DNA from 3 places in the Thalassotalea hakodatensis genome. Region 1 is predicted to be linked to each of the others. Evidence: predicted binding sites of a transcription regulator. Region 1 holds the regulator's gene; each other region holds the start of a gene.
The links. Region 1 encodes FliA, which starts transcription of late flagellar genes. Its sites were predicted from a motif close to CTAAAGNTNNNNNNNNNNNNGCCGATA; they were not measured.

Region 1 (4,291 bases):
TCGTCATCGTTGATTTCATCGTTGTTTCCAGATTCAGGTTTTGCACCAACACCTGGTGCAAAAGCACCTTGACCATGAAGCTCATCTAATAAGTTTTCAAATTCATCGTCAGTTATTTCATTGCTAGAACTTGCCGAGCTAGCAGAAGGGGCAGTACTTTGTGCAGGTGGCGCACTGGGTGAGCCTCCCCCATGTAATTCATCTAATAAGCGTTCAAACTCATCTTCAGACATTTCGTCTGATGAAGCATCATTGCTTGATGTGTCTGTTGATACGACCTGTGTTGGCATTTCAGGTGTTGCGGCAACTGGTTCTGCGCCTTCGGGAGAGCTTAGACGATGTAATTCTGCTAATAATGCTGGGTCGGCAGGAATCAGTTCTTCACGGGCTTGCACCAAGGCAAACATATCATTAATCGTATCTAACCCTTGCAGAATAACATCCATAAGTTCAGGTGTTACACTTCGTTGACCATTACGCAAAATATCAAAGATATTCTCAGCGCCATGACACACATCTACAAGTTCAGTTAATGATAAGAAACCCGCACCGCCTTTTACCGTGTGAAAGCCACGAAAAATAGCGTTTAATAGATCTGCGTTATCTGGATCGTTTTCTAGTTCAACAAGTTGCTCAGATAAGCTTTCAAGTATTTCACCTGCTTCGATTAGAAAATCTTGAAGAATTTCTTCATCTGCTTCGTATGACATCCAGCAACTCCTATTAGAATCCTAAACTTGATAAAAGATCATCAACATCGTCTTGATCAGCAACTACGTCATCTCGATTATCTTTATTAACAATTGGGCCTTCAACGAGGTTTTCGCCAACCGATGGCTTACCCGTGCCCTGCATACTTTCACTTGTGACACCAAAAGCCGTCAACATATTAATTAAGCTATCTTCTACTTCTCTAACCAGATCAATCACTTTTCGAATCACTTGTCCGGTTAAGTCTTGGAAATCTTGCGCCATTAATACATCAGTCATTAAACCATGCATACGCTCAGTTTCACGTTCTGAAGTTTTCAGTAACACGTCAATATCATGACATAAAGATTTAAACTCACCGACATCTAAATTATTATGCATCAGTTTATTCCACAGCGGTTTAACTGTGCTAATTTGGTGTTGAATGGTATTAACAACAGGAAAGATAGATTCAACCGCATCCATCGTTTTGTTGGCTGCATCTTCTGTACGACTGATCACATAATTTAATCGTTCTTTTGCATCAGGAATATCTGCTGTCGCTAAATCATTCAATCGCGAATCTAACTGAAAATTCATCAATGAGTCATGAAGTTGACGGGTTAACTTACCAATCTCGGCAAATAACTCGGAATTAATCGGGTTTTGAATTTCGGCAATTAATTCATCTGCTTTATCTTGTTGATCGGTTTCTAAATATTCAACCAACATTTTTGCCTGTTCCAATGAAACATGGACACCGTTATTTATACTCATGCAACGTCCTTACGTGGCAACTCGTTATTATCCTAAACGCTCAAAAATTTTATCAAGCTTAGTTTTTAACGTTGCTGCAGTAAAAGGCTTCACAATATAACCGTTAACACCCGCTTGCGCAGCCATCACGATTTGTTCTTTCTTCGCTTCAGCTGTTACCATTAAAACAGGTATATGCGACAAACTTGCATCTGCTCGTATCGCTTTGAGTAAATCGATACCTTGCATCCCTGGCATATTCCAATCAGTAACGACAAAATCAAAATCACCTTCTTTAAGCATAGGTAAAGCTGTACTGCCGTCATCTGCTTCTTGAATATTAGTGAACCCTAAATCACGTAGTAAGTTTTTTACGATGCGTCTCATTGTTGAAAAGTCGTCAACAACAAGTACTTTCATATTTTTATCCAAGGCACCCTCCAGGGACTTAATTCTAAATGCTTATAAATATATTGTACTTAACTTTGCCAAGATTGCATACGGGCTTTTAATCGATGTAATGCTTGGCTATGAATCTGGCTAACTCTCGACTCACTAACATCGAGCACTTGACCAATTTCGCGTAAATTCAATTCTTCGTCGTAATACAGAGACAGTACTAAAGCTTCTCGCTCTGGTAAAGTAGTAATGCACTCTGCCAATGACTTTTTAAACACTACATGTTCTATATTTTGATATGGATCAGTATTGTTTTTATCTTCAAAGCTTGAAACAGCATCTTCATTGACACCTAAATCTTCAATACCGATGATTTTGCCGCCATTTACTTCGTTAAGAATATGATGGTACTCATTCAGCGAAATATCAAGTTTTTCAGCCACTTCAATATCAGAAACATCTCTGCCTAGCTCTGCTTCCAAGTTTTTTATGGCTTCGCTGACCATTCTGCTGTTTTTATGTACTGATCTGGGGGTCCAATCACCACGACGTATCTCATCGAGCATTGCGCCACGAATACGTATACCCGCGAAGGTTTCAAAGCTAGCCCCTTTGGTGTTATCAAAGTTATTTGCCGCTTCCAATAGACCAATCATGCCCGATTGAATAAGATCATCAACTATCACACTAGCAGGCAGACGAGCGAGTAGATGATAAGCGATACGCTTTACTAAACTGCTATGCTGCTCGAGCAATGCCGTTTTATCAATTTGCGAACCGTATGCACTGGCTTTACCCAAAATTGCTTACCTTCGAATTAGTTTTCAATTAACTGTTCAATAAAAAACTCTAAGTGCCCCGAAGCATGGTTTGGCACTGGCCACTTAGTTATTTTTTGAGCTAACGCTCTAAATGCTCTGGCTGCTGGAGAATCAGGAAAAGCTTCTACAATAGCTTGTTGCTTCCTAACTGCATTACGAATGTTTTCATCAAAAGGAATGACACCGACTAACTCAAGCGCAACATCTAAAAAACGCTCAGAAACTTTTGAAAGCTTACCAAATAACTGCTGCCCTTCTTTCGGACTTCTTACCATATTAGCAACGACTTTAAACTTAAATACTTCATGGTCACGGCTGAGTAATTTCATTAACGCATAACAGTCGGTGATTGAGGTTGGCTCATCACAAACAACCAATAACACGTCTTGAGCCGCGCGAGCAAAACTCAATACCATATCTGAAATACCTGCTGCGGTATCAACTATGAGCACATCAAATTGCGTTTGCATATCGCTAAAAGCACGAATTAATCCAGCATGTTCAGATGGCGTAAGATCAACCATTGACTGAGTACCAGAAGTTGCGGGAATGATTTTAATTCCTGCAGGGCCTTCAATAATAATATCGTCGAGTTCACACTCGCCTGACATAACATGTGATAAATTACGTTTTACACGTAAACCAAGCATTACATCAACATTGGCTAAGCCTAAATCAGCATCGAGTACTAGTACTCTTTTTCCAAGTTGAGCTAAGGCAATAGACGTATTAAGCGAGACATTGGTTTTACCCACTCCCCCTTTACCACCAGAAACTGCTATGACTTTAATTTGATTTTGCTGTTGCATTTTTCTTAAGCCACTTGCCTGATCAATCATTTACATCACTCTAATTAAACATCAAAAATAATTTACATGCCAACTGCCATAGAAGCAGAGGTAGGGCGCCACGAGTTGTGACCATTCAATTTTGTTGCAAGCCTATCTGCAAGCGTAACTAACTTTTCAGCATTTGCAACTTTAATATCTTCTGGAACTCTTTGTCCATCAGTAAGATACCCTATTGCGAGGCCATTTTGTATAGATGTTGCAATTATTTCACCAACGCTCAAACTTTCATCTAGCTTTGTATAAATACACCCCGCCAACGGTACTTTTTTGAAGCGTTCAACGTTTTCTTGCATAACACGTTGTTGGGTATTGGCTGACAATACTAAGTAATTTCGAATTCTAACACGAGAATTCGCAATCAGGGTAGTAAGGTGATCGTTTAATCTCATATCACGCTGCCCCATACCTGCGGTATCAATGAGCACTAATTTTTTATCTGAGAACTGTTGTAATAGCGTATCAAGTGCCGCGCCATCTTTGGCAAGCTTAACCTGACAACCAATGATGCGTCCATAAGTAGTTAGTTGTTCGAAGCCTGCAATTCGGTAACTGTCTGTAGAAATCATGGCGACTTTATCGGCACCATGAATTTGAGCAAAACGTGCAGCTAATTTTGCGACGGTCGTTGTTTTCCCTACACCCGTTGGCCCTACTAGCGATACCACACCACCACGGTGAATAATTTCATTATTTGTTGTATATAATTGACTCGCTAACAATTGCTTAGCTTGTAGCCATGAATCTTCCTCATTTTCAACATTGGGTAAATAGCTT
Region 2 (4,291 bases), 680 kb from region 1:
ACTGGCTAAACATGCAATTAAGCACAAGGCACTCATTCGCCTTACGCCTTGTGTTTTACTAAACCGCCACGAAAAGCCATATTGTTGGCTTTTGTCATCGCGAAAGTTTTGCTCAATTTGCATCCTTTTACTGTACAACTTAATTACTTGATCACTAGTGAGTGTATTATCTGATGTTGCGAGTAACCATGGCTCATGAGCATGCCGTCGATACATGCGAGTATCTTTAGTAAAACGGCTATTCCCTTTTCGTCCTTTGTATTTTCCTTTGTACAAATGGAGAAATGCATCACATGCTGTTGGACTGTGTTGAGTAACCCTCGCTTTGCCAAGTCGAGTTGGTTGACAGCTCGCTCCCTGATGAAAGGCAGGGAGTTTTTCCCAAGTATTTTTACCTTCTAACTTACATGTCATCGTGCCTCTGAGACGGCCAATAAAGTGCCATCCTAATGAACGGACTTTAGTATACCAAGGAGTAAGAAAACCACCATCTGACAAAATATAAACGGACCGGTGTTCACCAATAACTTGAAGGAGGTTGTCTAAAAATCTGGCATTGGTTTCTGGCGTATCAAAATCTTTTAATTCAACAACCATGTTGTAAAGCACTAAAGAACGGCCATCAACGAGTAAACTCGCTCTAAGCAGGTGGTAATCTGAACGGCAACAACCACTCCAGTCCACTGCAATGGCTAAATAAGGCAAGTTGCTAATGATTGGTTTGGCCAACGAAGCGTATATTTCAACTTGTTGGTTAAACAAATGCTCGTTATTAAGAAAACGATCAACCCTTTTTATTTTATGCTTAATGTTCGCACGCCCAGCTAAGTAACGCCCCAAACTTGTTAAGGTTAATCTATCAGACGCTATAAGTGCTTCAGAGCATGCTTTAAGTGTCTTCATTCTCGCTTGATTGAAATTCGATAAGGACTTATCAAAGAAGTTATGGCAAAGTAAGGATTCAGGCATAGCATTTTACTCTTATTTTTGTTTTGATGAACTAATAAGATCATAAAATGTTGTGCCTGTCATTTTTTGGGGATTCGTCAGCCCGAAGGGTTCAACTAAACGCCTCCTGCTCTTTGTTACTTGAATTAACCATAGAATGACTATGCAATAATCCAAGTGCCGCGATCAGAAGGCGTTTAATTTGAACAAAACTTAAACAGCAAAGATCAACACGCTCTAACTAATAACGAAAAATATTTTTTGATTTTACAATTAATTCACTAGGTTAATTAGCACCATTAATTTTCTTAAACCGCCTTATTTGTGTTCTAATTCGCTTCATTGGTGATGAGGTATTAAATTGAATCATCCTACCTAACGTCCATTTTTCATACCAAGGCGTATGATAGAGTTGTTCATCGGTTAGCGAGTCAATTAACAACAATAAAGCATTAGTTGTTTGTTCCAACTCTGTAAGTAATTGTGAATATGTCCAATCACTGTATTGATGATGAAAATGTTCTGCTAATTGCCCTAATTGATTCCACTTATAACCAGTTTCAGGAAAATCTACCGGCTGATCTTCAGCCGTCAATCGATACCATTTAAGCACTAAGTTTCCCCAACCAATTAAGTACGCGACCGTATCACAAACACTCACTTTACTGCCTTTAGTATTTCCATCTATAGATTTCACTCGAGTAACTTCATCAGGAATAGAGCGATAATCTACCATTAACTTGTTAAACACCGTGCTTATCGCACTTAACAACGCTTGTTTAGACTGAGGAATAGAAGACATTTGTTTTTTCAAAATAAAAGGGAATTCTTCTAGGTTAATGATTATTAAGCGAAAGGAAAGGTATATCTTTTAAGAAGGTTAGTTTAATGTTTCATTAAAATGCTGTCATGCTGAACGATAACATTGTCTAAATTATGTTGATAGTAAAATGGGAATGGCCTTCCCCTACATACAAATTTATTTTGATGCCAATCATTTGCAAAACGTTCAAAAACTTCATAGAGTGCCGGGTTTTCATCTATTTCTCGCCACTCTTTAATTAGCGGCTCTACTTCTTTCCAGTGTGTTAAAACAGCGCCTCTTTTATATTTGAACAACAAAAGTTCATCGTAAACATCCATCATGACGCCCAAAAATAAATTTTCATACATATTCAAAAAAGTAATTATTTGAAGCTCAAGCCTAACGCGTTTGCGATCATTTATGGGATCTATTGCAACACCTTTATAAGCAGCAGCCATTAAAGGTGCGAACTTTTGTGTTTTTAATGTTTTGAAAGTATTTTCTGCGGCAATTATATCTTTATCTGTTTCTATCGTAGTAAGGATGTCTGCTGTTGCCCTTTTTCGAGCAATCTTTCTGTTCATGTTTGTTGTATAAACCCCCATGCAGATTGCCACAAGGGCAGAAAGCATTATTGCTCCTGCTGAAACATATTTAGAGGGAAGTTGTTCTATTAGATGTGCAAAAAAGCCTGCTACTAGTCTAATTTGACCATAAATAGCAAACATAGAATCTAATTTTGCATAGACATAAAAGACTATGGTAACGAAGAAAACTGCTTTGAAAAACCGCCATGCGGATCGGTATTCATCAGTAACTTTCCAGTAGTTTTCTTTAACTTTATCAATGTCCATATCAAAAAAGTGCTCGGCTTATTAGGCGCCGCGACCTTCACTGTATAACATTATTTTAACCTTGGCAGGCAACTTGGCCGCCTTAAATATAGCTTAAAAAGTATAGCATAAAGTGATAATTATGCTTAATTGCGCTAGAAACTATACTCGTTTATTCTGCAATAGCAAGCTTCTTAATCTCTTTATCGGTCAATATTAAAAAAACTTAATCGTTAATTTCAATATGGGCTTATTTTTTCATACTTCAAGGGTTAGAAATGTTTACTCTGTTAACCTAGACATATCTTTATTAATACCCCATAACGAACAAATACTTTTCTTGTTACCTAAATCCTGTGATTATTAACTACTGTATTAGGTTGTGGAAAGGTTGCGCTTATATTGTATTTAGACAAATAAAAAAGGGCTGCATCGCTACAGCCCTTTATTCATAATATGGTGCGGAAAGCGGGACTTGAACCCGCACGGCCGAAGCCACCACCCCCTCAAGATGGCGTGTCTACCAATTCCACCACTTCCGCAAATTCTGTTTAATCTGGTATTTCGCTATCGTTGTTTTTCTTAGCTTCAGTCGCAGTAGGTACTTCATCATTAGCATCAGCTGCTGGTTCAACGCTTGATTCAATAGCAGTTTGCTCTGTTGGCGCTGCTAAGTCATTCCATTCGTCACCAGATTTAACACGATTAGCCGTTAAGTTACCTAACACTAAACTAATGGCGAAAAAAGCAATTGCTAACCATGTTGTTGCACGCGTAAGAAAGTTACCAGAGCCACTTGAACCAAAAATGGTACCCGATGAGCCTGCACCAAACGATGCCCCCATATCTGCACCTTTACCTTGCTGAAGTAACACAAGGCCAATGAGGCAGATAGCAACAATTAAATAGACAACAATTAATACTTGATACAACATTACTATATCCTTTATACCGTTGAACAAATTTTAGTAAATTCATCAACTTTTAAGCTAGCACCACCAATTAAACCACCGTCTATGTCAGACTGTGCAAATAATTGCTGGCAATTGGCAGCGTTAACACTACCACCATATAAAATTGAAAGTTTTTCAGCGATTAGCTGATTTATATCCGCAATAAACTGACGAATATACTGGTGCGTTTCTTGCGCCAGTTCTGGTGATGCTGTTTTTCCTGTACCTATCGCCCAAACAGGCTCGTAAGCAATAACAACATCGGCAAATTTCTCTATACCTATTTCATCAATAACAGGCTGTATTTGTGCGGCTAGCACTACATTCGTTTGTCCTGTTTCTCGTTCTTGTTCACTTTCGCCAATACACAATATTGGAGTCATACCAGCGTCAAGCACAGAACGGACTTTATGGGCAACTAATGTACTTGTTTCTTTATTAATACTTCTGCGTTCTGAGTGACCTAAGATCACGTAATTAACGCCAAACTCTTGTAACATACTATTAGACACTTCACCTGTGAATGCACCTTGTTGATGTTCACTTGCGTTCTGACTACCTAGCATTATTTTTTTATCAAGAGCTTTATCTACTCGCGCTTGTGCAAACGCTGATAGATATGGAAAACTAGGACAAACTACCACACGGGTATTAGAAGAAAGTGACACATTCGCTAGTGCAGAGGTCATTTCTTTGATTAATGCTAAATTACCGTTCATTTTCCAATTCGCGGCAACTATCACTGATCTGTT
Region 3 (4,291 bases), 1.8 Mb from region 1:
CATCTGCGCCAACAATACCAGCTCTATCTATGGCAAATAATACTGGCAAATTTTGTATTGCGATATCGTGGATCAATTGATCATAACCACGTTGAAGAAAACTGGAATAAATGGCTACAATCGCGTTATTACCACCAATGGCAAGCCCAGCAGCAAACGTGACAGCATGCTGCTCTGCAATGGCAACATCGTAATACTTTTCAGGAAAACGCTGGCTAAACTCAACCATACCTGAACCTTCACGCATAGCTGGCGTTATAGCTGCTAGTTTTTCATCCACTTCTGCCATTCTGCATAGCCAATCGCCAAAAATTTTCGAATAAGTAGGTAAGCTTGGCGGACTTTTTGGTAACCCTGTTTCAGATGGATTAAATTTTGGTACAGCATGATACTTTATTGGATCTTGCTCTGCTGCTTGGAAGCCTTTACCTTTTTTAGTGGCAATATGTAGTATTTGCGGCCCTTTAAGGTTGCGCATGTTACTAATAGTATTCACTAAGCCGGTAACGTCATGACCGTCAATTGGGCCAATATAATTAAACCCTAACTCTTCAAAAAAAGTGCTGGGCACGACCATACCTTTTAAGTGCTCTTCAGCGCGACTTGCGAGTTCTTTAATGGGGGGAATATTATTTAATAAGCGTTTACTGCCTTCTCTAAATCCCGTGTAAAAGCTACCCGATAACATTTTCGCTAAATGATTATTTAACGCGCCAACATTTTCAGAAATCGACATTTCATTGTCGTTTAAAATCACCAACATATCTTTGTGAATATCACCAGCATGGTTTAATGCTTCAAAGGCCATTCCTGCCGTCATGGCACCATCACCTATGACAGCCACAACTTTTCTATTTTTTCCTTCTTTTTCTGCGGCAACGGCTAATCCTAGTGCGGCTGAAATTGAAGTACTTGAATGACCAACACTAAGCACATCATATTCACTTTCTTCACGCCAAGGAAAAGGGTGAAGACCATCTTTTTGACGAATAGTATGGAGCTGATCACGCCTGCCAGTAAGAATTTTATGAGGATATGCTTGATGGCCTACATCCCAAATTAAATGATCAAAAGGCGTATTGTAAACATAGTGCAAAGCAACCGTTAATTCTATTGTGCCGAGGCCAGATGCAAAATGACCACTACTTTTGCTGACAGAGTTAAGCAAATAGCGACGTAACTCATCACTGGCATTTGGTAATTGATCGGGCGATAACTTACGCAAATTATCGGGCGTATCAATTTTTGAGAGTAGCGGGTAATCGTTTAGATTTATCGTCATAGTTGTTCGTTTTAATAGAACCTAGCTCGTTCGTTGAATTATAAATGTCGCAAAGTCTGACAAATTTTGAGTATTGTAAGGCAATCTACGCAAAGCTTGAAGTGATTGTTGAAACAAGTCGTCTGCTTTTTGTTGCGCACCTTGTAAACCCAATAATGAAGGGTAGGTACTCTTGTTTGCTTCTAGGTCAGATCCTGTTGGCTTTCCAAGCTCTTCTTCACTAGAGGTAATATCAATAATATCATCGCGTACTTGATAAGCTAAGCCAACATGCTGTGCATATTCTTTTAGTGCCTGTTTTTCATCGGTTGTAACATTAGGTGCACATTCCGCTGCCATTAACACGGCAGCTTGCAATAAAGCGCCGGTTTTTAAATGATGTAGTTGTTCAAGTGCGGCCAACGTAATACAGCTATCAGTTGCTGAAAGATCTAAAGCTTGGCCACCGCACATGCCTTGATAGCCAGCCGCATCAACCAGTAATTTCATTAAGGTTAATTGTTTTCTTTTTACTTGTTCTGAAAAAGGGTGGTTTACTAAAATATCAAACGCAAGTGTTTGTAGACTATCGCCGGCAAGAATCGCGGTAGCCTCATCGAAAGCTTTATGACATGTTGGTTTACCGCGACGTAAATCATCGTCATCCATGGCAGGTAAGTCATCATGTAATAATGAATAGGCGTGAATGCACTCAATTGCTGCAGCAACTCCATCAATATCTTCTATTGATGCGCCAAGAGACTCACCTGTAATGTAAGCAAGAAATGGCCGCATACGCTTACCGCCAATGAGTAAACCGTAGCGCATGGCATCATGTAATTGTTGGTCATTAACGGCAATATTGTCTAATGCGTTTATAAGGTATTGATCAATACGTTGTTGGTATTGGGGTAATCCTAACAAGTGTTGCACTGGCTATAGCTCGTTTGATTCAAATGTTTCTAATGCTGACTTTTCTTGTCGTTGCATCAAAATTTGCACTTTTTGTTCAGCGTCTTTCAGTTTTTCTTGGCTAACTTGGCTTAATGCTAAGCCGCGTTCAAATAAGGTCATTGAGTCTTCTAGATTCAATTCGCCTTTTTCAAGTTGATCGACAATTGTTTCAAGCTCTTTTAACGCTTCTTCAAAACTTAAGTTCTCAATTTTTTTACGTGCCATGATCTCGCTCAAACCGCGCCTTTTTATAAGTAACGCGCAAGATACCTTAGCTGTGCGCTTTGTTCAACTGAGCAACTAAATTACTTTCAATGAAATAAAGTGAAAATATTTGTTAAGTTATTGACAATATGGGCGATAATATAAGTATTCTCGTGATAGATTATAATGCAGTCGCGAATTAATACGCCTTAGGTTATTATCATTATCGGGCTAGCAATTTAGCAACATTTTTTCGGAGGCTTGTGTGGATTTAGCTACGCTACTAGGAATTTTAGGTGCCATTGGGTTCGTGGTCATGGCCATGGTATTGGGCGGCGACATCAATATGTTTATTGATACCCAATCCATACTTATCGTATTTTGTGGCTCTACTTTTGTTGTACTTGCGAATTATAACCTTGGCCAATTCTTTGGTATTGGCAAGATTATGGGCAAGGCCTTTATGTTTAAGATTGAAAAGCCTGATGAGTTAATCGAAAAGTCGGTTGAAATGGCTGATGCTGCTCGAAAAGGTGGCTTTTTAGCTTTAGAAGAAGCTGAAATATCCAATGCCTTTATGCAAAAAGGTGTTGATATGCTGGTTGATGGCCACGACGCTGATGTGGTTAGAGGTACACTGCAAAAAGATATTAACTTAACAACAGAGCGACATGAAACCGGTATAGGAATGCTGTCGGCATTAGCCGAAATTGCACCAGCAATGGGTATGATTGGTACCTTAATTGGTCTGGTTGCGATGCTTTCAAATATGGATGATCCTAAAGCGATTGGCCCAGCAATGGCGGTTGCATTATTAACTACTCTTTATGGTGCTTTTTTGGCTAATGTCATTGCTATACCTATCGCGAATAAATTAAAGCTACGTATGGCAGAAGAAAAACTCAACCAAGAACTTATTTTAGACGCTGTGCTTGGCATTCAAGACGGGCAAAATCCGCGCGTAATTGAAGGGTTGTTGAAAAACTACCTTGCTGAAAGTAAACGAGCCGTTAATACAACAGAAGAGTAGGGAGCTAGCATATGGCAAATCCTCCTGAGTGTAAATGTCCACCACCTGGCCTACCGCCATGGATGGGTACCTTTGCCGATCTTATGTCATTATTGATGTGCTTCTTTGTTTTATTATTATCTTTTTCTGAAATGGACGTGCTGAAGTTTAAGCAAATTGCAGGGTCAATGAAATTTGCTTTTGGGGTACAAAATAAAATTGAAGTAAAAGATATTCCCAAAGGCACCAGTATTATTGCGCAAGAATTTAGGCCTGGTAAACCTGAGCCCACGCCTATTGAGGTGATCCAACAACAAACAGTCGAAATGACCCAACAAATGTTAGAATTTCAGGCGGGTGATGAAACTTCTGCTGGTGGTCGCCAAGAACAGCGTGGTACTGAACGGGGCGGGCAATCACAAAGTACGGCTGATGAAATGTCAGCGCAGGCGCGACAAAAAGCCAGTGATGAGTTAGAACAGGCATCACAAGAACAAGTAAATGAACTGGTTAAAAAAATTGCAGATCAACTTGAGCAGCAAATACAAGACGGCGCTATTGAGTTAGAGCAGTTAGGACAACAGATTATTATTCGTATCAGAGAAAACGGTTCTTTCCCCTCTGGTTCTGCTTTTTTACAGCCTCAGTTTCGTCCTATTATTCAAGAGATTGGCGAGTTATTAAATACAGTGCCAGGTGAAATTATGGTATCTGGTCATACGGATAATCGCGGTATTAGTTCTGAGTTATTCAGCTCAAATTGGGATTTATCAAGCAAGCGAGCAGTAGCCATTGCGCATGAGCTAGTTAACGTTGATGGCTTTGATCCTTCAAGAATGATTGTCGCAGGGCATGCTGATGCG

Region 2: the regulator FliA is predicted to act here: its motif matches at 2,791-2,817, upstream of QUE72_RS07245 (DUF4760 domain-containing protein).
Region 3: the regulator FliA is predicted to act here: its motif matches at 2,552-2,578, upstream of pomA (flagellar motor protein PomA).

Annotation. Positions count from the first base shown of each region.
Region 1 covers NZ_AP027365.1:966,316-970,606, reverse strand. The annotation lists gene QUE72_RS04180 (chemotaxis protein CheA) at 1-710, opposite strand, end outside; gene QUE72_RS04175 (protein phosphatase CheZ) at 724-1,467, opposite strand; gene cheY (chemotaxis response regulator CheY) at 1,495-1,878, opposite strand; gene QUE72_RS04165 (RNA polymerase sigma factor FliA) at 1,926-2,648, opposite strand; gene QUE72_RS04160 (MinD/ParA family protein) at 2,663-3,505, opposite strand; gene flhF (flagellar biosynthesis protein FlhF) at 3,538-4,291, opposite strand, start outside.
Region 2 covers NZ_AP027365.1:1,646,770-1,651,060, reverse strand. The annotation lists gene QUE72_RS07255 (IS4 family transposase) at 1-969, opposite strand, end outside; gene QUE72_RS07250 (ClbS/DfsB family four-helix bundle protein) at 1,235-1,750, opposite strand; gene QUE72_RS07245 (DUF4760 domain-containing protein) at 1,834-2,607, opposite strand; tRNA gene QUE72_RS07240 (tRNA-Leu) at 3,044-3,128, opposite strand; gene secG (preprotein translocase subunit SecG) at 3,138-3,518, opposite strand; gene tpiA (triose-phosphate isomerase) at 3,533-4,291, opposite strand, start outside.
Region 3 covers NZ_AP027365.1:3,476,037-3,480,327, reverse strand. The annotation lists gene dxs (1-deoxy-D-xylulose-5-phosphate synthase) at 1-1,282, opposite strand, end outside; gene ispA ((2E,6E)-farnesyl diphosphate synthase) at 1,304-2,194, opposite strand; gene xseB (exodeoxyribonuclease VII small subunit) at 2,198-2,440, opposite strand; gene pomA (flagellar motor protein PomA) at 2,685-3,449, shown strand; gene QUE72_RS15390 (flagellar motor protein MotB) at 3,461-4,291, shown strand, end outside.